DNA from 3 places in the Methylomonas defluvii genome. Region 3 is predicted to be linked to each of the others. Evidence: riboswitches for the same ligand, from Rfam matches in the RefSeq annotation. Region 3 holds a riboswitch; each other region holds the start of a gene.
The links. Region 3 has a riboswitch for cobalamin ahead of QLH52_RS11400 (TonB-dependent receptor domain-containing protein). Riboswitches for the same ligand answer to the same signal wherever they lie in the genome.

Region 1 (7,333 bases), on a different contig from region 3:
GCCTAACCACAAATAGGTGACCGGGCCGATGATCACCGGCTTGGCGGCGATGCCTTGGGCCTTGGCTTCCGCCAGTTGTTCCAGCAGGCGGGACGCATCCAGCTTGAATTCGGTGGCGGCGGTGAACTCGGGCACAATGTAATGGTAGTTGGTGTCGAACCACTTGGTCATTTCACCGGCAGCCACCCCACTACAACACGCCGCCGCTTCGGGCGCGGATTGCGCCGAACGGCCGCGGGCGACGCGGAAGTAGTTGTCCAGCGCATCGCCATGAAAGTCCCGCACCCGCTCGGGCAGATTACCCAGCGTGAAGCTCATGTCCAGCACCTGATCGTAGAAAGCGAAGTCGCCTACCGGTACCCAATCCAGTCCGGATTGCGCCTGCCAATGACGCCGGCGTAACTGCTTACCGAACGTCTCGAGTTCGTTACGCGAGGACTCGCCGTTCCAGTACGACTCTAAAGCAAATTTCAGCTCGCGCTTCGCGCCGATACGGGGGAAGCCTAAATTGTGAATTTTTGTCATGAATAACTACCGTCTGTTGAATGTTTGACACATAAAACATTGTAAACAGACAAACGAATGACGATAATCGATAATTCCTCATCAACTCATGAGAGATATTCATCAATATGGAATTGATCCACCTGCGCATCCTGCTGGCGTTAAAACGCCACGGCACCCTCAGCGCCGCCGCCGAAACCCTGCATCTGACCCAATCGGCGCTGTCGCATCAAATCAAAAACCTGGAACAACGCCTGGGCGTCACGCTGTGGTACAAGCAGGGCCGCTCGCTGGTATTGAGCCAGGCCGGGCGTTATTTGTCCGAGGTGGCCGAATCGGTGATCGCCACCGTCGATTCGGCGGAAAGCCATTTGGCGCAGTTGGCCAAAGGCAAGACCGGCAAATTGACGATAGGCATCGAATGCCATGCCTGCTATGAGTGGTTTCGCAACATTCTGCAACCCTATCTGCGCGCGTGGCCGGATTTGACCGTCGAAGTCACATCTCGCTACCGCTTCGAATCGTTCGAAGCCATCCGCCAATACAAGCTGGACGCCGTGCTGACCTCCGACCCGGTGGATAACGGCCTGCTCAGCTACCAGCCGCTGTTCGATTTCCAACTGGTGTTGATCGTGCCCGATAGCCATCCGCTGGCCGGCCGAGCGGAAATAACGCCGGCCGATCTGCGCGGCGAGACCGTGTTGACCTACCCGGTGGCCCGCGAGCGGCTGGACATGTTCCGCAAGGTGCTGCAACCGGCTGGCATCGAGCCCGCCGCCCATATTCAAGTCGAGGAAACCGACATCATGCTGCAACTGGCCGCCGCCGGCCGTGGCGTTTGCCTGCTGCCGGAATGGCTACTGGCCGACAAATCCGCCAAACTCGGTCTGACCGGCTTGCGTTTCGCCGGTCTACCCATAGCGAAGACCATGTATCTGGCTTGCCGACACGAGGATGCCGAGCTGGAGTATTTACGCTGGCTGGTGGAACATGCCGCTAAGGCGGTGGGTTGAGGCGAAGCGCATCGTTTAATCGATGCGCTTCGGAATTTGATGGGTCTGATTTATTTCTTTTCCATTTCGGCGATGGCGTTTTCCAAGTCGGTCACGCCTTCGCTAATGCTCCCGGCTTTGGCCGCTTTCAATGCAGCTTTAAGTTGTTTACCGGCACGCGGCAAGTGAATCGAGTAGCTCTTACTCGCTTCTTCTTGAACCTTGTAAGCATCGACAGCGGCAGTGACTTTTTCCAAAAATACCGCCGAATCATTGGCCTTACTCGCTTCAATTGCGTTTTGGGACAACGCGATCAAATTGGAAAAGTCCTCGTTCATCGCGGATCCCGCAGCGAAAACACTGAGTGAGAGAAAGAATAGAATAATTGCAGTTAGAAAATTTTTCGGTTTCATATCTTTTAATTTGACTCGGTAAGAAATTTCCCAGGCTACAAAAGAGCTTGATGCTTCGGTAAGTAGCGCTGAGGTTGCGGTAGGTACATTGTTTGCTGCATCGCTCCTCGTACCGTTGACAAATTAACAGGAGTACCTGAATTAAACCTGAAAACAATAAGGTTTTTTTGTTTGATTACACGTTTTAGCGACTTACTGGCGAATTTGTTTGCGGCAGTGGTTGTTCCAATGTTTTGGCGGCGTGTGCCTGGAAGTCGAGCTTTGCTTGAACGATCTATGAGAGCACAGTATGTAGTTAAATTAAATCAATAAAATCACTACATATAGTGATTCTGGCTTGACACAGTCACTATGCCTGCCTAAACTACCGACCCAAGACGGTTCCCCCCGAAGGGGATTAAAAGGGAATCCGGTCGGCGATTTTGCGTTTTTCGCATGATCGCCGGAAAGCCGGAGCTGCCCCCGCAACTGTAATCGGCGAGTTTAGGTTCACCCCGTGCCACTGGACGCGAGTCCGGGAAGGCCGAACCTAAGCGGCGACCCGAAAGCCAGGAGACCTGCCCTCGAAACTTTAATCAATCGGGAGCGGGGTGTCTCCGAGGACGATGGCATGCGATGCCGATTGGACGATCACTCAATCATGCGCCTGCCGTTGCTGCTTCATGTCCCCGCTCCCTTCGTGGAGAAACACATGGATACCGCCCCTCAACCCGCCAGCTTTTATCCCGACCCTGTCGAGCCCGTTAAACACGCCTCTTCGTATCCGACGGATAGCGGCTTGGAAGTCATTCGCCGCAATCGTGCCGTGGTCGCCTTTCAGCCGGAAAAAATCGCCATCGCCATCACCAAGGCCTTTCTGGCGGTTGAAGGCCAACACAGTGTGAATTCATCCGGAATCCGCGATCAGGTTGCGCAACTTACCGCCAGTGTGGTCGAGGCATTGACGCGACGTTTGCCGGGCGGCGGCACTGTACATATCGAAGATATTCAGGACCAAGTGGAACTGGCATTGATGCGTTCCGGGGCCCACGACGTGGCCCGCGCTTATGTACTCTATCGGGAAAAGCACGCCGAGCAGCGCGCGGCCCAGCAAGCAATCGACCATGCCACACCCGTTTTGCAGGTGGACGATCACGGCCAGCGCCGGTTGCTGGATAGCGCCGCGTTCATCGCGCTGTGCCGCGAGGTCTGTGCGGATTTGGTTGACGTCGACGCCGAGCGGGTCTGGAGCGAAACTCTGACCAATCTGTACGATGGGATGCCGTTGGAGGCGGTGCGTCAGGCCTTGGTGTTAGCGGCGCGCACCTTGATCGAAGCCGAACCGAACTACACCAAAGTCGCCGCGCGTTTGCTGTTGAGCAATCTGCGCCTGGAAGCGACCGGCTTGGCCTTGACGCAAGCCAACATGGGCGAACGTTACGCCGGCTGCTTTGCCGACTTCATCGCCGCCGGCGTCGCCGCCGAGTTACTCGACCCGCGTCTGGCCGAGTTCGATCTGGAAAGATTGGGTGGAGCACTGCTAGCTGAGCGCGATCTGCAATTCGATTATCTGGGCCTACAAACCCTGTACGACCGTTACTTTCTACATATCGAAGGCCGCCGCATCGAATTGCCGCAGTGCTTTTTCATGCGGGTGGCGATGGGACTGGCGTTGAATGAGGTCGACCGCGAAGCGCGCGCTATCGAATTTTACCGACTGCTATCGAGCTTCGACTTTATGTGTTCAACGCCGACCTTGTTCAACAGCGGCACCCGCCATTCCCAGCTGTCGTCGTGCTACCTGACCACGGTATCCGACGATCTCGACGGCATTTACCAAAGCATCAAGGAAAACGCGCTGTTGCAAAAATACGCCGGCGGCCTGGGCAACGACTGGACCCCGGTGCGGGCGCTAGGCAGCCGGATCAAAGGCACCAATGGCCACAGCCAGGGGGTAATTCCGTTTTTAAAGGTGGTCAACGACACCGCCGTCGCGGTCAACCAGGGCGGCAAGCGCAAGGGAGCGGTCTGTGCCTACCTGGAAAACTGGCATCTGGATTTTGAAGAATTTCTGGAACTGCGCAAAAACACCGGCGACGAGCGTCGCCGCACGCATGACATGAACACCGCCGCCTGGGTATCGGACCTTTTTATGCAGCGGGTGCAAGGTAACGGCGACTGGACCTTGTTTTCGCCGGTCGACGTGCCGGACTTGCACGATCTTTACGGCGCTGCCTTCGCCGAGGCTTATCAAGCTTACGAAGCCAAGGCCGTGCGCGGGGAGATCAAGTTATGCAAGCGCATCGGCGCGGTGCAGCTTTGGCGCAAGATGCTGACCATGCTGTTCGAAACCGGCCATCCGTGGATTACCTTCAAGGACGCCTGCAATCTGCGTTCGCCGCAGCAGCATGCCGGGGTGATTCACAGCTCCAATCTGTGCACCGAAATCACGCTGAACACCTCTAACGATGAAACCGCGGTCTGCAATTTGGGCTCGGTGAATCTGGCCGCGCATCTGGCCGAACACAACGGGGTTTGGCAATTGGACGCCGATAAATTGCAACGCACCATCGCTACCGCGATGCGTATGTTGGATAACGTCATTGACATCAATTTCTACGCCACGGTTAAAGCGCGCAACGCCAACCTGCGCCACCGCCCGGTCGGACTGGGCATGATGGGTTTCGCCGATTGCCTGCACCAATTGGGTATCGCTTATGCCAGCCGAGAAGCCTTGGAGTTTGCCGACTATTCGGCCGAATTGCTGTCTTACCACGCTTATCAAGCCTCGGCCGATCTGGCCGAGCAACGCGGCCGTTACGGCAGTTTTGCCGGCAGTTTGTGGCAGCAAGGCTTGTTGCCGCCGGATACCCTGGAACGCTTGGCGGAAACGCGCGGCGATCTGGGTGTGCCGACCGGCGGGCAGTTGGATTGGCAAGCGTTGCGCGAGCGCATTGCCCAAGTCGGCATGCGCAACTCCAATTGCGTGGCGATTGCGCCAACCGCGACCATTTCCAACATTGTCGGTGTGTCGGCGTCCATCGAGCCGGTCTATCAAAATTTATACGTCAAATCCAATCTGTCAGGCGAGTTCACCGTGGTCAACGCCGCACTGGTCCGAGAGTTGAAAGCGCTGGATTTATGGGATGCGGTGATGGTCGCCGATCTGAAATACTTCGACGGCTCGCTGGCCGCCATCGAGCGGGTGCCCGCCGGGATTAAAGCCCGCTATGCCACCGCCTTCGAAATCGAGCCGGAATGGTTGGTCGAAGCCGCCGCCCGCCGGCAGAAATGGATAGACCAGTCGCAATCGCTGAATCTGTATGTAGCCGCACCGACCGGCGGCAAACTGGACCAGTTGTACCGGTTGGCCTGGCAACGGGGCTTGAAGACCACCTATTACCTGCGCACCTTGGGTGCCACCTCGATGGAAAAAACCGGTGCCGACGAGACCGCACCCAAGGCCTGTTCGATTGCCGACCCGGATTGCGAGGCTTGCCAATGAAGACTACGTTAAGCTTTGACGATTGGGATACACCTGTTTCTTCGTCCGCAAGTATCGGGGCATCGATCAACTCGACCACACAGCCTGTGAGTCACAATGTAGACAGCCAAACCTATGTAGCCACGGGCTCGACAATGGCGGCCGTCGATCCTGAACAGAAACGGGTGGTCAACGGCCAAGCCGACATCAATCAACTGGCGCCGTTCAAATACCCGTGGGCTTGGTCGTTTTTCCTGAATGCCAACCGCAACCACTGGACGCCGCTGGAAATCTCGATGGCGCAGGACGTGCACGATTACCAACACAAATTGACGCCGGCCGAGCGCCATGTGTTCGAGAACGTGCTGGCTTACTTAACCACCTCGGATATTCTGGCGATGCGCAACATCGGCCTGGCGGTGATGGAGAAAATGAGCGCGCCGGAACTGCAAATCTACCAGGCCCGGCAAGTTTACGAGGAAGCGCTGCACACCTGGACTTACCAGCACTGCATCGAAACCCTGGGGATCGACCAGCGCGAAATCTACAACCGTTACCGGGTGGTGCCAGAAATCCACGGCAAGATCGCCGTGGCCAACCGCCGCTTGCAGGGCGTGTTGCAATCCGGCCAGCCGTTGACCGATCGCGACGCGCTGCACGAATTCGCGATGGCCTATCTGTTCTTCGCCGCCGTGTTCGAGGGCTGCTGGTTTTACAACGGCTTCAGTCCGATATTCGCGTTGCAGCTACGCGGCTTGATGAAAGGGGCTGCCGAGCAACTGCAATACATCATGCGCGACGAAGTGCTGCACTGTGCCTTCGGCATCCGCGTGGTTCGGCAACTGCTGGAAGAAGAAAACTTGACGCTCGACCCGCAAGCGCTAAGGCAAATGTGGGACGAAGCCGAAGCCGCCGAAACGGCTTACGCCGGCTACATCCTGCGCGAACCGATACTGGGCTACAACGCCGGCTTGCACGTCGAGCAATTCCGCCACGTCGCCAACCGCCGCGCCCGCCAAGTCGGCCTTACTGAACCCTTCCCAGGCGCCGAAAACGTATTGCCGTGGCTGGACGAACAAGCCAATCTGCGCAAGGAGAAAAATTTTTTCGAAACGCGGGTGACGGAATATCAGACCGGTGGAGCGTTGGTTTGGGAATAGGCGGCTAGAGCAGCCGAAAATCGGCAAAACCGAGGCGGTCGCAGCTACCCTGAATCCGCTATTTCAAGTAGCGAGTAATGCGTTTTTGCTTGCTGATTTTTCACTGGAGAACCCTCTTGTTCAGCAAATATTCTGATAGCAAACATGAAGCAAAACATTGCCCGCGTTGTCAGGAGCAATTTATTTGTAAGGCCAATCGCATTCATCGCTGTGATTGCTCGAACGTTTGTTTGTCCTTTGAAACGATTGAGTATGTCCGCCAACTTTACGACGAATGTTTGTGCCTGAATTGCTTGAAAGAGTTGGAAGCTATTGTAACGTCGCTAAAATAACCAAGAGTTGGCCGTTTCTACAGGGGCTTTGCGAATTACTGTGAAACCGGAGACATGAGCTCAAATTCATGCATTTACGGAAAAAGAATAGGGGGGCAGTAAAGTCAGCTTAGGTGCCAAAACCAGCCGCTTACGAACAAGTTTTTCATTTTTCTGAATGTCGCAAAAAAAGAGGGGCGGTTTCGTCGGTGTATACACCTCTAAGCCAACACAAATTTCAAACTTTTTTTGCCCAATTAACGAAATCGCAATAATTATCGCGATTTCGAAAACGACCTCCCGAAAATTCTCTTCACAATAATGACCATCCCAACCGGAGGTCATTATGGAACCCGTTGCCATCCCCCAATCAATCGACGATCCGATCCACATTCTGCTGTGGAGTGCGGACGAGATCGTACCCTTCATGGTGAGTATGCTCACCGGCATGTTGATCGATCACTTCCTCCCCGGCCTGGCGCTCGGGTTC
Region 2 (7,333 bases), on a different contig from region 3:
TTCGCGATACTGACAACCGTCGCATTCCAGCATGTTTGGTGCGGTCGGGTCGCAGGCTTCGCTCACCCGTTGATCGAGCAATTTAAAAATCGCCGGATCGAAACCGAAATAACTGCCGGCAGCGAAGGCAACCTGAGGGTATTGCCATTGCAAGCGCTCGACTTGTTGGCCGATGCGCTCGATCAGCAGACCGGTGAACAGGTAGTAAGGCAAAATCGCAATCTGCGTCATGCCCAGCCGCACTTGGCGTTGCACGGCGGTTTCCAGACGGGGATGGGTAATGCCGGTAAAGGCGATGTCGATCAATTCATGCTCGGTGACTTCGAACAGCCAACGCGCCAGTTTGGCCAGTTCGCCGTTGGCGACTTTGTCGGAGGAACCACGGCCTAATATGATCACGCCGGTGGTTTTTGGGTCCGGCATGGCCAGGGATTTGAGTGCGCCTTTCAGTTGTTTTTGCAGAATGGCCAGCAAGGTTTCGTTGCTGCCCAGATGCGGTGCGTAGATGAATTCGACGCCTGGGAATTTCGCGCGGGCTGCTTCGATATGCTCGGGAATCTCCATCTTCACATGGCCAGCGGCGCTGATGATCAATGGCACCACAATCACCCGCTCGGAGTCCTGCGCGGCGCGGCTCAAACCCTCCGGCAACAGTACATCGGCCAGTTCGATATAGCACAACTCTATGCGCCAGTCGGGGTGTTGGGCTTGCCATTGTTGCTGAAATTGCTGAATTTCATCGTTACCGGCCTGATTACGTGAACCGTGGCCAACCAGAAGGACGGTGGTTGTCATGCTTATTCCTGAGAAGTTGGCCGCTCGGCACGGCGGAAGCGATGGGTAAAACCGGCATCGTAGAGTTTGGATTTTTTTAACGTAGGCCACTGCCGCGCGCCCAGAGTGGGGCTGACCACAATCATGGCCTGGCTGTTGATTTTGGCGGCCCGGCAGCGTTCGCGGATATCGGCCAGTGTGCCGCGAATGATTTGCTGCTCGTCCGGCCAACTGGCTTTGTGCACCACCAATACCGGGGCATCATCCGCCCAACCAGCGGCTTTCAATTCGCGCTCGATGGTGGGCAGCAAGGTAATCGATAAAAACAGGCACAGCGTGGTGTGATGGCTGGCCAGTTCCTGCAAGGATTCGCCGTCCGGCATCGGCGTGCGGCCTTCGACCCGGGTCAGAATCACGGTTTGCGTCACTTCGGGCAAGGTCAGGCTTTCCACAGCGCAGGCCATCGCGGCAAATGCGGAGGACACGCCTGGCACCACTTCGACGGCAATCTGGGCTGCATCCAGCCGTTGCACCATTTCGATCAAGGCGCCGTACAAACCCGGATCGCCGGTTTGCAGGCGAATCACGGTTTTGCCCGGCCCGGCTTGTTCGATCAGCCAGTCGGTAATCTGCTCCAGGGTCATGTCTTTGGAGTCTTTGATCACGCAAGTGCTGGGCGCCCATTGGGTCGCGGCGGCCTGTACCAACGAGCCGGCGAATAAAATGGCATCTGCCTTGGCGATCAAGTCTCGGCCTTTGACGGTGATCAAATCCGGGTCGCCGGGGCCGGCGCCGACGAACCAGACTTTCGCCGGATCAGGCTGCGTGTTCATAGAAAAAACCCAGCCGCAACCTGCGGATTGAACGGAAAATAAAAAGGTGCAGATAAGATGCCTGCAACGAACCGACCCGGAAAAAGTTTTCGCTATGGCTACGCTGGCGTTGCGGGTTGGACATCGTGAATGGCTGCATAGTCGTTGTCAGTTGCGAATGATGAAAGCTGTGACCGCGAATTTCGCCTTGTTCCAGCTGCAAGCTGTGCATGCCCAGATTCACCAGCCGTTTCTGCATCTGCGCGCTGCCGGGTAACAGGCCGGCCATATTGGCGCAATGGCCATCATGGTCGGTCAATCGCTCCAGCAAATATAAAAAACCGCCGCATTCGGCGTAAATCGGCTTGCCGGCTTGATGATGCGCCTGCAAGACTTGTTTCATGGCAACATTGTCCGCCAATGTTTGCAGGTGCAGTTCCGGGTAGCCGCCGGGCAAATAGATGCTGTCGGCCTCCGGCAATGCGCTATCGGTCAGCGGCGAGAAAAACGCCAGCTCGGCACCCATCGCAAGCAAACAATCCAGATTGGCCTGATAAATAAAGGAAAACGCGGCATCGCGAGCCACGGCGATACGTTTACCGGCCAGTAAACGTGGCGGCGGTGAGGCCGTGATCGGCGCGAAGGCAACAGGTTCCGGCAATCGGCACAGCGCCAGGCTATTGAGCAAATCGGCAGCGCGCGCCAGGCGCAGATCGAGGTCGCCGATTTCGTCGGCCTGCAACAAGCCCAAGTGCCGGGACGGCAAGCCTACGCCATCGTCTTTCGCCATTGCCGCCAGCAAAGGCAGGTTTTCCGGCAAGGCCTCTAACAGCAATTTGGCATGGCCAGGGCTGCCCACTTTGTTGGCAATGACACCGGCAAACGGCAAATCAGCCCGGTAGTGGGCCAAACCATAAGCCACGGCGGCAAAGGTTTGCGCCATGCCGCCGGCATCGATGACCGCCGCCACCGGCACGTCGAGTGTTTGCGCCAAATCGGCGCTGCTGCTGTCACCGTCGAACAAGCCCATCACGCCTTCGATCAGAATGACGTCGGCATCGGCTGCCGCTTGATACAGCAGCTCGCAGCAATGCGCTTCGCCCATCATCCATAAATCCAGCTGATAAACGGGGTGTCCGCAAGCAAAGCTCAGGATTTGCGGATCGATAAAATCCGGCCCGGTCTTGAACACTCGCACCTTGCGGTTTTGTTGGCGATGGTAGTAGGTCAGGGCTGCGGTGATGGTGGTTTTGCCTTGGCCGGAGGCGGGGGCGCTAATCAACATTGCCGGGCAATGGTGCGTTGCCATGGTCTGCATCATGAAAATGTCACTTTGCGTAACGCCATGCCCGATAAAGCACCCAACGCCAGCCAGAAAACGGCGTTGTTGATGGCCGTACCAATGACGAATTGCTGTTGTAATGCTTCGGGAGCCAAGGCGTGGGCAACTTCCGGATGGGGCGCTCCGATGATATGCGGTAATACCAGCAAACCGACGCCACCGATTTGCAGCCAGCGCTGTCTGCTCAAAAACAGGCCAAACAAACCTCCTGCCGTCACCGCTGCGGTAAACAGCCACCAGGCCTGACGGCTATGCAACTCGGCGCTGTCGGTACCGGGCAGTTCTGGCGGCAGTCCCAATGACGGCGCGACAAAAAACACCCAGTAACCGGCCAAACCCCAGCCCAGCCCATACAGATAGCCGCGTTGATCGCGCCAGTACATGGCGGCACTGATCAACAAGGCAAAGCCGAAGCCGGTCAGGCTGTTGAACAGCCAGGTAAAGCCGTTACGCTGCCAGCCATAGCTCGGCTGCCAGTCATGCGCCTGTTCGGCCGATGGCGTTTCGAACTGTTCGGCGGCCAAAATCAACGGCAGGGTTTGATAATGTTGCAATACGCTGAGCAACAAGCCGCCCAATACGCCGGCCAGCAGCGAGACTGCGACCAGTTTGCGAAAATCCGCCATGTCAATGGCAAGGAAAGGCTGCGCTATGACGGCCGTCGTGGACGGCGTTGTGCAGTGTGTTATTGGCGTCCTGCAAGAAACCCAGACCCAAAACGACGCTCAGGCCCAATACAATGGCACTCAGGCCGGGCAGGAGTTTGGAGGAAACGATGGCAGTTGAGGCAGTGAGCGTTTTCATGGTTGGCTGTTCCGAATGAGGTGGACGGAAAAACAGCGGGAACGGCAAACCAAAAAAACCGATTTGACAGCTCGCCCTCCGCGACTGTTGCTAAAGTTTCAGGCCTGTCTCCGGGCTCGTGACGAATCACCTACCGTTGCGGGGGCAGCGTCGGCCTTGAACCGACTTCCAGTTTCACCCGCCAAAGCGGGAACCTAGACCTAGAGTAATTATACTCGATTAAGTTTGACCGAGCTAATTTGGATCAATCCACCGAAGCCCCCGAGAGAACAATTGGCACTCTAGAATTCGTGCATTTGTCAGCCCCAATTCAAATGCAATTTTACGTTTTACCAGAGCCATTCCGTTTCTCGGCCACGTAGGAGAAGAATTTTCGTCTCCCTACGCCGGTAATCTCACAAACCTCGGCGGCAGTTTTGTCCGAGTTTTCATAGAGGATTCTGGCATTCTCCAATTTTTCTGGGTCAGTTTTAGGTCTTCCACCCGTTTTGCCCCGCGCTTTAGCGGATGAACGTCCCGCTGCCGCCCGCTCTGCGCGAAGTTCCCGCTCCATTTGGTGAATAGCGCCCATCATCGACAAGAAACAACGGCCAGTCGCCGTGGTGGTATCGATATTTTCGCGCAATGACACTAAATTAATTTGCCGCTGTTCCAGCACCTTTGCCGTTGTCAGTAAATCCATCAAAGAGCGCGTCATGCGGCTTAATTCGCTGACAACCAAGGTATCGCCAGGGCGAGCATATTCTAAAAGCTGATCCCAGCCAGGTCGATCCATGTGCGAGCCGGTCATCTTGTCGGAAAATATTTTGCCGCACCCCGCTTTTTGCAGCGCATCAATTTGAGAATCCAGATTTTGGCCGATACTGCTGACTCGGGCATAGCCGATTCGATGAAGTGGCGTGGTGGTAGAGGTAGTATTGGTTTGCATAGTGCAAAAAGTTAACACATAGCACAGTTAAATGCATTATGATTTTGGCAAAGGTTTCTGCACTCAAAATTAAAGGAATTGAAATTGGAAAGGATCGGTGAACGTAGGGTGCAAAAAGTGTACTTTCTGCACTCGCCGAAAAGCGGCGCCGAATGAACGTCAATTCGCGCCGCCTGTCTATCCTGACGAAAAGTGAAATCGATGATCTATACGGGTTGCCTCGTTTCAGCGATCACGACCGCAGTCTCTTCTTCGATTTAAGCGTGATTGAACAGAAAGCTGTCGACGCCGTTTATGCCCGCTCATCGGCAGTCCACTTAATCCTTCAAATCGGGTATTTCAAGGCCAAGCAACAGTTTTTTGTTTACGGGCGGGAGGCCGTGCTCGACGACCTACACTATATTCTCCAGCGGTATTTCCCCGACCAGGCATTAGATAAGATCAAAACCCTTTCCAAGCCGACCCGGCTCGAACAGCAACAGATCATCCTCCAGTTATTCGACTATCGCCTATGCGACGGCGAGGCCAAGGCGGCACTGGAACAGAAAGCGCAGCGGGTCGCCATGCTGTCGACACAGCCGATTTACATCCTACGCGAAACCTTACAATACCTTACGAACCAACGCCTAATTGCTCCTGGCTACACTTATCTACAGGACATGGTGAGCCGAGTAGTGACAGGCGAACGTCGGCGGATTACGGACTTACTGAAAAAAGCCGTGACGCCGGATGTCGACAAGCAGCTCGAAGCCTTGCTTGAGTCCGAGGAAGGCATGTATCGCATCAGCCTACTCAAACACGAGCCTAAGGATTTCAGTTACCGCGAGTTACGCCAGGAGGTTGACCGCCGCAAATTTTTTCAGCCGCTGTATGAATTCGGGCAAAGCTTTCTGGGTACTGCCGGCCTGTCCAATGAGAGTATAAAATACTATGCCTCATTGGTTCCGTTCTACTCCGTCTACAAGCTGCGGCGCATGGCGGAACCCACAACACGCCTGTATTTGCTGTGTTTCGCCTTTCATCGCTTTCGGCAAATCAACGATAATTTGATCGAAGCCCTGATTTGTCTCATTGGCCAATACGAGAAACAAGCCAAACTTGCCGCCGACGAGGCCATGCAGCAAGCCATCAACGAGGCCGGCGCGAATCTCCAGGCGGCAGGCCAAGTTCTGGAATTGTTCATCGACGCTTCAATTCCTGATGAAACACCGTTTGCGGCCATCAAGGAAAAGGCTTTCGATCTGCTCAACATCGAGAGCTTTCCAGTCGTATCCGATTTTATGCGCAACATCGAATTCGATAAAACCGCTTTTGAATGGTCGTATTACGGTACGCTGCGGCACAAATTCAAGCTCAATTTACGGCATTTGTTCTGTAACCTCGATTTCGTTTGCCTGGTGTCGGATGAGCCCCTGCTGGAATCTATCCTTTTTCTACAGGAGTTGCTGCGCCAGGGCAAGACACCACGACAGATGAACCCGGCCAACTTCCCGACCGGAATCATTGCAAAGAATTTGCAGCGGTATTTGTATACCAAGTCGGAAGAACATAAAAAGAAAACCCTAGAGGTTGATCGTTATGAGTTCCTGGTGTACCGCGAGCTACGGAAGGCGCTTGAAGCCTGTGACGTATTTGTTCGGGATAGCAACGAATTTCGCAGCTTTGATGACGACCTGATCAACGCCGCGCGTTGGAATAAGGATAAAGAGGCGATATTGCAAGAAATCGGCGCACCGATTCTGTTGACACCAATCCAGGATACGTTAGCCGCGCTCAAGCGGGAACTGGAAGCCAAGTACAAATCAGTGAACCAGCGTATTGAAAGCGGCGACAATAAACATATCAAAATTACCGGTACCGGGGAAAAACTTCGCTGGACGTTGGTTTATCCCTCCGAGGAAGAACCAACCAACAGTCCGTTCTATGGTCGATTGCCAAGTATCGGCGTGGCTGACCTGCTTTGGTTCGTCGCTGAAAGAACAGGATTCTTGAAAGCATTTGCCCACGTTTTGGAGCGCTACGTTAAACAAGATGCCGATCCGAGACTCATCCTGGCGTGTATTGTTGCCATGGGTACCAATATGGGCTTATGGAAAATGGCGGAAGTATCAGGTCTTAGTCATTCTGCGTTGCTGACGACGGCTCGCAATTTCCTGCGGGCGGAAACGCTACATGCAGCGAATGACGCCGTTTCCAACGCTACGGCTGCGTTACCTGTTTTCCAAGCGTACGACATCCACCATCAGAAACATTCTAGCAGTGATGGCCAGCATATAGTCACGCAGATCGACACGATCAATGCCCGACACTCCAGCAAGTTTTTCGCGCTAAAGAAAGGCGTAAACGCCATTACCTTGGCCATGAATCATGTCCCGATTAATGCCAAGATTATCGGTGCGCACGAACATGAATCACATTTCGTGTTCGACATCCTGTACAACAATACCACGGAGATCAAGCCGGAAAGGCATTCGACGGACACGCATGGCACCAATCAAGTGAATTTCTTTATCTTGCGCGTCTTCGGCTACCAATTTTCGCCACGATATCGTGACCTGCATAAAAAAATCGATAGCCTAGTTGGGTTCCAGCACCCAAGCCGTTATGGCGATGCCTTGTTTAAGCCATCGCGTAAGGCCTTTGATACTTTAATATGCAAGGAGTGGCCGAATA
Region 3 (7,333 bases):
AATTGAAAATAAAAAGGGCGGTCTATGGAAAACCAATAATGCGAAATCGGCGACGAATAGACTAGTAAATACAGGCTGGTCTACAAAACCCAGTAAAATTTTTTTAAACATACGCTCCACTCTCCGATATAAATTCCCCGTCACCGGCCTAAGGGCGACAAGTACAGCCAATTTTTATGTTATTACACCAAAATATTCGGCGAATGGCGAAATTCTACATTTAACCCAAGGGAATGTAAAAGAATGTGCTGGATTGAGCTTAAATCTGGCGAGGTGTTATGATAAGACCGCTAGGACGTTCGCGCCCGAAGCCTCGAAAAAGCTGGCACACGTCATTCTAAATTAAGGGATAAAGTCATTTTTAGTTTCTTCAAAAAAATCTTTTCACCGGTTGAGCAAATTGCCGAACCGGTTAATGAATCGGCAGGGTCGAGTGCCGTGAAGATTTATCCGCGATCAGAGCATTGCATTTCTCGTGCACAAATCAGCGAAAACGCCCTGAAAGTGCTGCAGCGCTTGAAAAAAGCCGATTACGAGGCCTATTTGGTGGGCGGCTGCGTCAGGGATTTGCTGCTGGGGCGGGAGCCTAAGGATTTCGACGTGGCCACTAACGCCAGCCCGGAGCAAATCAAGCAAGTATTTCGTAATTGCCGAATTATTGGCCGGCGCTTTCGACTGGCGCATGTGTTTTTCGGCCGCGAGATTATAGAAGTGGCGACGTTTCGCGGCTCGGAAACGGAAGAATCCGACCAGCAAGTTGTGCATGAAGACGGCCGGTTATTGCGCGACAACGTGTTCGGCACACTGGAACAGGATGTCTGGCGCCGAGATTTCACTGTCAATGCGCTGTATTACAACATCCGCGATTTTTCCGTGGTGGATTATACCGGCGGCATGCAGGATCACGCGGCGGCGGTCATGCGTCTCATCGGCGACCCGGAAGTACGCTATAGAGAAGACCCGGTGCGGATGCTGCGCGCCATCCGTTTTGCCGTGAAGCTGGGTTTTACGCTGCATCCGGATACTGAAAAACCGATTTACGCCCAAGCCGATTTATTGAAGAGCATCCCCTCGGCGCGTCTTTACGATGAAGTCATTAAATTGTTTTTGTCCGGTTACGGCCTACAAACCTTCGAGATGCTCAGGCATTACGGCTTGTTTGCGATTTTATTTCCGGAAACCGATCGCTGCCTGGCCAGCGAAGATCATGATTTTCCGCGCTTGTTCTTGATCCGGGCCTTGGAAAACTCCGACACCCGCTTCAACGACGGCAAAACGCTGACACCTTATTTTTTATTAGCCGCCCTGTTGTGGGAGCCGCTGCAATTAGCCGCGCAAAGACGCATCGCCCACGGCGAAAACGAAACACTGGCCTATCAGAACGCCGCCAACGAAGTGCTGACCCGGCAAATCAAGGTCACTGCGCTACCGCGCCACATCACCCAATCGATGCGCGAAGTGTGGTTTTTGCAGAACAAGTTCTCCAGAACGGTTGGGCCAAGGCCTTATCGTTTGCTGGAGCAGCCTAAATTCAGAGCAGCGTACGATTTTTTGCGGCTACGCGCGGAAACCGGCGGCGCCGATCCGGAACTGGTCGAATGGTGGACACGTTTTCAGGAAGCCGACGATGCGGAGCGGGAAAGAATGACCGCGCCGCCAAAATCCGGCGGCGGTAAACCCCGTAACCGGAAAACCGGTCGTTACCGTTCTCGAGGCAAACCCGCCCCCGTCGGCAATGACGCTAGCTAAGTCAGCTGTCGAGGCCTATATAGGCTTGGGCAGCAATCTCGAAGACTCTGTCGATCATGTCAATCGGGCCAGACAGGAAATCGCGGCCTTGCCGGGTGTGGTCGAAATTGCCTTCTCGCCCTTGTACCGCAGCTTGCCGGTTGGGCCGCAAGATCAGCCCGATTACGTGAATGCGGTGCTGCGAATTTCGACCGAGCTGGAACCTTTGGTTTTGCTCAGACAATTACAGCAAATCGAAAACCAGCATGGCCGGCTGCGCAACGTGCGTTGGGGAGCCAGAACCCTGGATTTGGATGTATTGCTTTACGCACAACAGCGCATTAACGAACCGGACCTGATTGTGCCGCATCCGGAGCTGCCCAAGCGGGCATTTGTGTTGTATCCCTTGGCCGATGTGGCAAGCAGCGATTTGCAGATTCCGGACCTGGATTCATTGTCGCAACTCTTGGCGGCTTGTCCGCCCGACGGCTTGCGAAAAATAACAGTATGAACTTATATGCCGATGCCTTAAAGGCGCTGACGATCAGTGATCTGGCGGCAATGAAACGAGCCGGCGAGAAAATCAGTTGCCTGACTGCTTACGATGCCAGCTTCAGCGCGCTGTTGGACAGAGCGGGTATCGACGTACTGCTGATCGGCGATTCGTTAGGCATGGTGATTCAAGGACACGGCAGCACCTTGCCGGTCACACTGAGCGATATGGTGTATCACAGCCGTAGCGTGGCAATGGCCAGGAAGCGAGCTTTTGTGGTTACCGACTTGCCGTTTGCCAGTTACGCTACACCGGAGCAGGCATTGCTGAATGCGGCAAGCTTGATGCAGTTGGGTGGCGCGCAAATGGTCAAGCTGGAAGGCGCCAAGCTCGACGTCATTCGCTTTCTGGTGGATCAAGGCATTCCGGTCTGCGGCCATCTAGGTCTGTTACCGCAATCCGTAAATCGCTTAGGCGGTTATAAAGTGCAGGGTCGTGAAGAACAGCAAGCCAAACAAATTTTGGCGGATGCGGAAAAAATCGAGCAAGCGGGAGCAAGCCTTTTAGTACTGGAATGCGTACCTGCGCAACTAGCCGCCGAAATAAGTCAGCGGCTGAGTATTCCGACTATCGGCATCGGCGCTGGTGTTGATTGCGATGGCCAGGTGTTGGTGCTGTACGATATGTTGAATATCAGCACCGGCAAGCGGCCGCGCTTTTCTAAAGACTTTATGGCCGACGCCTCCAGCATAGAAGAGGCGGTGCGCCACTATCATCAAGCGGTTAAATCCGCGCAATTTCCAGCGTCCGAACACAGTTATTAAGCTTATGCAGATAGTCACCAGCGTCGCCGCCTTGAGAGAAGTCATCCGCCAATGGCGGCAAGCCGGCCATAGCGTCGGTTTCGTGCCGACCATGGGCAATCTGCATGCCGGGCATATCAAACTGGTTAGCACGGCCAAGCAACAGACCGATAAAATGGTGGTCAGTATTTTCGTCAATCCCACCCAATTTGGGCCAAACGAAGATTTTGCCAGTTACCCGCGCACCGAGCAGCAGGATCAGGAAAAGCTGATAGCAAACGGCGCCGATTTACTGTTCTTGCCGGCGGTGACGGAAATGTATCCGCAAGCCACGCAAACCGGCATTTCAGTCAGCGGCTTGTCGGCCCTGCATTGCGGGGCCAGCCGGCCCGGACATTTTGACGGCGTAGCCTTGGTTGTTTGCAAGCTGTTGAACATGGTCCAGCCCGACCTGTTGTTGTTGGGCGAGAAGGATTTTCAACAACTGACGCTGATTCGGCAAATGGTCGCCGATTTGAATATACCCGTTGCAGTCCAGGGCGTGGCAACGGTTAGGGAGGACGATGGCTTGGCGATGAGTTCCCGCAACGGCTATCTGACCGACCAACAAAGACAGCACGCGCCCAAGCTCTATCAAGCCTTGATCGCTGCACGCGACGAGATTTTAGCGGGACATGTCGATTATCCAGCCGTGGCAGAACGGCAGCGCCAAAATCTGCAGCAAGCCGGTTTTGCCGTCGACTATTTCAGCATTTGCCGTAGCAAGGATTTATTGCCGGCCAGCACCTGCGACGCTAATCTGCTGATTTTGGCTGCTGCCAAGCTGGGCACTACACGCCTGATCGATAACCTGTATTTTTCTACAATAAACAACTGACTGCATTGGTTTTTACCTTTAAAAGCTAATGCTTAAATTTGATAGCAGAGTCAATTTCAGGCATAATCGCCGGCCCTAGTATTCGACCTTGTTTACCATGAACATAAACATGCTTAAAGCTAAGTTACACCGTGCGCGGGTAACGCATTCCGAGCTGGATTACGAAGGATCGTGTGCTATAGACGGTAAAATTTTGGATTTTTCCGGCATCAGGGAGTACGAGCAAATCCATATTTACAATATTAACAATGGTCAACGCTTTACCACCTATGCGATTCGCGCCGAAGAAGATTCCGGCGTATTTTCGATTAACGGTGCAGCTGCAAGGTTGGCGTGCCCTGGCGATTTGATTATCGTTTGTGCGTTCGCCAGCTTAGATGAGAAGGAACTGACGAACTACAAGCCGACTTTGGTGTATTTCGACGGCAACAATCGTATTAGCCATTCCAGTCATTCCATTCCTGTTCAGGCCGCCTGATTTAAACATCCGCCGGCGAACGCAATCGCCGGTGGATGTTTGCATTTTTTAAGCTTCAGATACATCTATCTCACTGACCTTCTCGGTCAGGGTGATGCTTTGTTCGATTGCCACCAATACTTTTTGCATGCCGATGCGTTTGTTGGCGTTGATTAAGATTGGCGATTTGATCGAGCCTTTAATGGTCGGCTTACCATTATCCTGCTCGTTGTCTTTGTGTAGCAGAATTAATATCACCAGTTCGTCGCCCGGCTCTAGTTGCAGCAGCGCTTCTTCGGGGTCGGTTACCGTAAAGTTATAATTGATGTTGAAGTGCGACGGATGAGCCGCGGAAAAAGTCAGCTCCGCGTTATCGACCGATTGCAGCCAATAGACAATCTCGCTGCCTTCCTGATGAAATAATTTAAAGCGGGTCTGATCTTCAAAACCGGGTAGGCCGCGCGGAAAATTGATGATAGTGTCCGGATTGATGTCTTGGTTGCCTAACAATTTCGATTGAATTTCCATGATCCCGCCCGTATTCGTTGAAGTCTAAGTTAACAGCATTAATCAATGCACCAATGTATAGCACGGAAAGGGGTATTTGCAATGCCGATTGTGGGCGACCCGCTCGGACACTCTTGCTTTATCATGCCCGACTCCCTAAAATTGCGCGCTTCTTTCAGGTGTTTGCGCCGCTTTCTCGGCCAAGCTTAAACAGGAAGTCGGTGCGGCGGTTTTAACCGCCCATGCCGGCGCTGCCCCCGCAACGGTAGATAAGTAAAGAGCTGCGTTTTTGCCACTGTGCGCTTTGCATGGGAAGGTCGCAGATCAGGCCTCAAGCCACTTATAAGCCCGGAGACTGGCCCGGAAGATCATTCGAGACAGCGGAGGGCTGTTGACGGAATGGTCTGAGTCCATGCCTAGCCTGCCTCCGTCTTTTTCGTTTTCCGTTTTTCCTCTGTCCTTTTTCACCCGGATGCGCGGCGGGCGCAGAGGATAATATGCAAACAATTCTATACAGATCTTTATTGCTGGCGAGTACGCCTTTTACAGTGTGGGCGGCGACTAGCGATGAGGCTATCAACCTTGCCGAAACAGTCGTGACGGCTACCCGAACCGAGACTCGGCAGAACGAATTAGCCACGGCGATGACGGTTTATAATCGTCAGGACATCGAGAAACTTCAGGTCAGAACCCTACCCGAATTACTAAAAGGCACGCCGGGTGTGGACATGGTGCAAAGCGGTGGTTACGGCAAGGACACCAATCTCTATCTGCGCGGCACTAACTCCGATCATGTACTAGTTTTAATCGACGGCATCAAGGCCGGCTCGGTGACCACCGGCACCAGCGCATTTCAGTTTATTCCTATAGATCAAATCGAACGTGTGGAAATCACTCGAGGCCCGCAGTCCAGCCTCTATGGCTCGGAAGCGATCGGCGGGGTGATTCAGATATTTACTCGCAAGGGCGGCACCAGTGAACGGCCGAACATTGCGCTGGAAGCCGGCGGCGGCTCATACGACACCTATAACGGCTCGGCGGCCGTCAACGGTAAATGGGGCAAGGCTTGGTATAGCTTGAGCGCCGCTCAACTCGGTAGCCAGGGCATCAATGCGCTGAGCGGTGTCAGCGTCGCGAGCGGCTATAATCCGGACCGCGACGGCTATAACAACACCAGTCTGAATGCCAAAGCCGGTTACCGCTTCGACAACGGCGCGGAACTGGAAGCATTTTTCCTGCGAGCCGAAGGCGAAACCGAGATCGACAACTCCATCAGTAGCACCACTGAGTTTGTCAATCAGACACTAGGAGCCACAGCCAGCGCAAATTTCAGCGATAGATGGAAATCCACTTTGCGGGTGGGACAAAGCATGGACGATGCCGATCAGTTTCGGCATAACGGTCGGTTTACCAGCCGTTTCAACACCACGCGCTGGAACGCCAGTTGGCTGAACGAACTGGCCTTGCATAAGGATCACCAATTGACAGTGGGCGCCGATTACCGCTTCGACGAAGTCGACAGCACCACACGCTATGTCGAAACCTCGCGTTACGATGTCGGAGTGTTCGCTGATTTGCACAGCCGGATTTTCGACAAGCATTTTTTGAACGCTTCCTTGCGGTGGGACGAAAACCAGGCTTTCGGCGATAGTGTCACCGGCAATTTCGGCTGGCGGTTTAATTGGGATTACGGTCTCAGCGCTTTTGCCAGTTTCGGCAATGCGTTTAAGGCGCCGACCTTTAACCAGTTATACTTCCCAGGCTTCGGCAACCCCGGCTTGCGTCCGGAAAAGTCCACCAGCTTCGAAGCCGGTTTTGCCGGCCATCACGATTGGGCCAACTGGGAACTGCGCGCTTATCACACCAATATCGAGGATTTGATTGTATTTAGCGGCACGCCGTCCACCGCCAGAAATATCGGCAAGGCGCAGATAGACGGCATAGAAGCCGAAGTGTCCGCGCCAATTTTCGGCTGGAACAACAAACTAAGCATGAACCTGATGACACCGAAGGACAGGCAGACTAATTTGCGCCTGCCGCGTCGAGTGACGGAAAGCTTGTCCTATGATGTCTCGCGCTCGTTCGGTGACATTGATATTGGTGCCTCCGTGCTGGCTCAGAGCGAACGATTCGACGACGCCGCGAACCGGGTCCGTCTGGGCAGCTTTATGACCGCCGATCTGCGTACCGCTTATCGCATCGACAAAAATTGGATGTTAAGCGCCAAACTGAATAATATGTTCGACAAACGCTATCAAACGGTTAACACCTATAACAGCTTCGGTAGAAATTTCTATTTTTCTATCCATTACAATTACTAAACCTTTTTTGGAGAACCCTATGAGTTTGAATCAAACCTTGGCTGTTAAACCCGGCGCGGTCGCGTTGATGGCCCTGATGGCCGCCACCCGCTTTCACCATTTCGGTACGCCGTTTGCGTTGCCGGACGCTTCGCTGGCGGTGTTTTT

Region 1: linked by a shared signal. The riboswitch ahead of QLH52_RS01215 (ribonucleoside-diphosphate reductase subunit alpha) and the one ahead of QLH52_RS11400 (TonB-dependent receptor domain-containing protein) in region 3 are both predicted to bind cobalamin.
Region 2: linked by a shared signal. The riboswitch ahead of QLH52_RS21960 (CbtB domain-containing protein) and the one ahead of QLH52_RS11400 (TonB-dependent receptor domain-containing protein) in region 3 are both predicted to bind cobalamin.

The regions. Positions count from the first base shown of each region.
Region 1 is NZ_JAXARY010000001.1:255,607-262,939, forward strand. It holds gene metE (5-methyltetrahydropteroyltriglutamate--homocysteine S-methyltransferase) at 1-525, opposite strand, end outside; gene QLH52_RS01205 (LysR family transcriptional regulator) at 633-1,517, shown strand; gene QLH52_RS01210 (hypothetical protein) at 1,568-1,909, opposite strand; cobalamin riboswitch at 2,271-2,488, shown strand; gene QLH52_RS01215 (ribonucleoside-diphosphate reductase subunit alpha) at 2,601-5,393, shown strand; gene QLH52_RS01220 (ribonucleotide-diphosphate reductase subunit beta) at 5,390-6,532, shown strand; gene QLH52_RS01225 (cysteine-rich CWC family protein) at 6,610-6,864, shown strand; gene traL (type IV conjugative transfer system protein TraL) at 7,190-7,333, shown strand, end outside.
Region 2 is NZ_JAXARY010000029.1:11,444-18,776, forward strand. It holds gene QLH52_RS21940 (sirohydrochlorin chelatase) at 1-795, opposite strand, end outside; gene cobM (precorrin-4 C(11)-methyltransferase) at 798-1,607, opposite strand; gene QLH52_RS21950 (cobyrinic acid a,c-diamide synthase CobB) at 1,591-2,895, opposite strand; gene QLH52_RS21955 (CbtA family protein) at 2,904-3,554, opposite strand; gene QLH52_RS21960 (CbtB domain-containing protein) at 3,556-3,732, opposite strand; cobalamin riboswitch at 3,817-3,945, opposite strand; gene QLH52_RS21965 (recombinase family protein) at 4,055-4,660, opposite strand; gene QLH52_RS21970 (Tn3 family transposase) at 4,813-7,333, shown strand, end outside.
Region 3 is NZ_JAXARY010000009.1:107,615-114,947, reverse strand. It holds gene QLH52_RS11435 (hypothetical protein) at 1-111, opposite strand, end outside; gene pcnB (polynucleotide adenylyltransferase PcnB) at 439-1,749, shown strand; gene folK (2-amino-4-hydroxy-6-hydroxymethyldihydropteridine diphosphokinase) at 1,736-2,239, shown strand; gene panB (3-methyl-2-oxobutanoate hydroxymethyltransferase) at 2,236-3,045, shown strand; gene panC (pantoate--beta-alanine ligase) at 3,050-3,901, shown strand; gene panD (aspartate 1-decarboxylase) at 3,999-4,379, shown strand; gene fliW (flagellar assembly protein FliW) at 4,428-4,886, opposite strand; cobalamin riboswitch at 5,026-5,243, shown strand; gene QLH52_RS11400 (TonB-dependent receptor domain-containing protein) at 5,363-7,186, shown strand; gene QLH52_RS11395 (hypothetical protein) at 7,206-7,333, shown strand, end outside.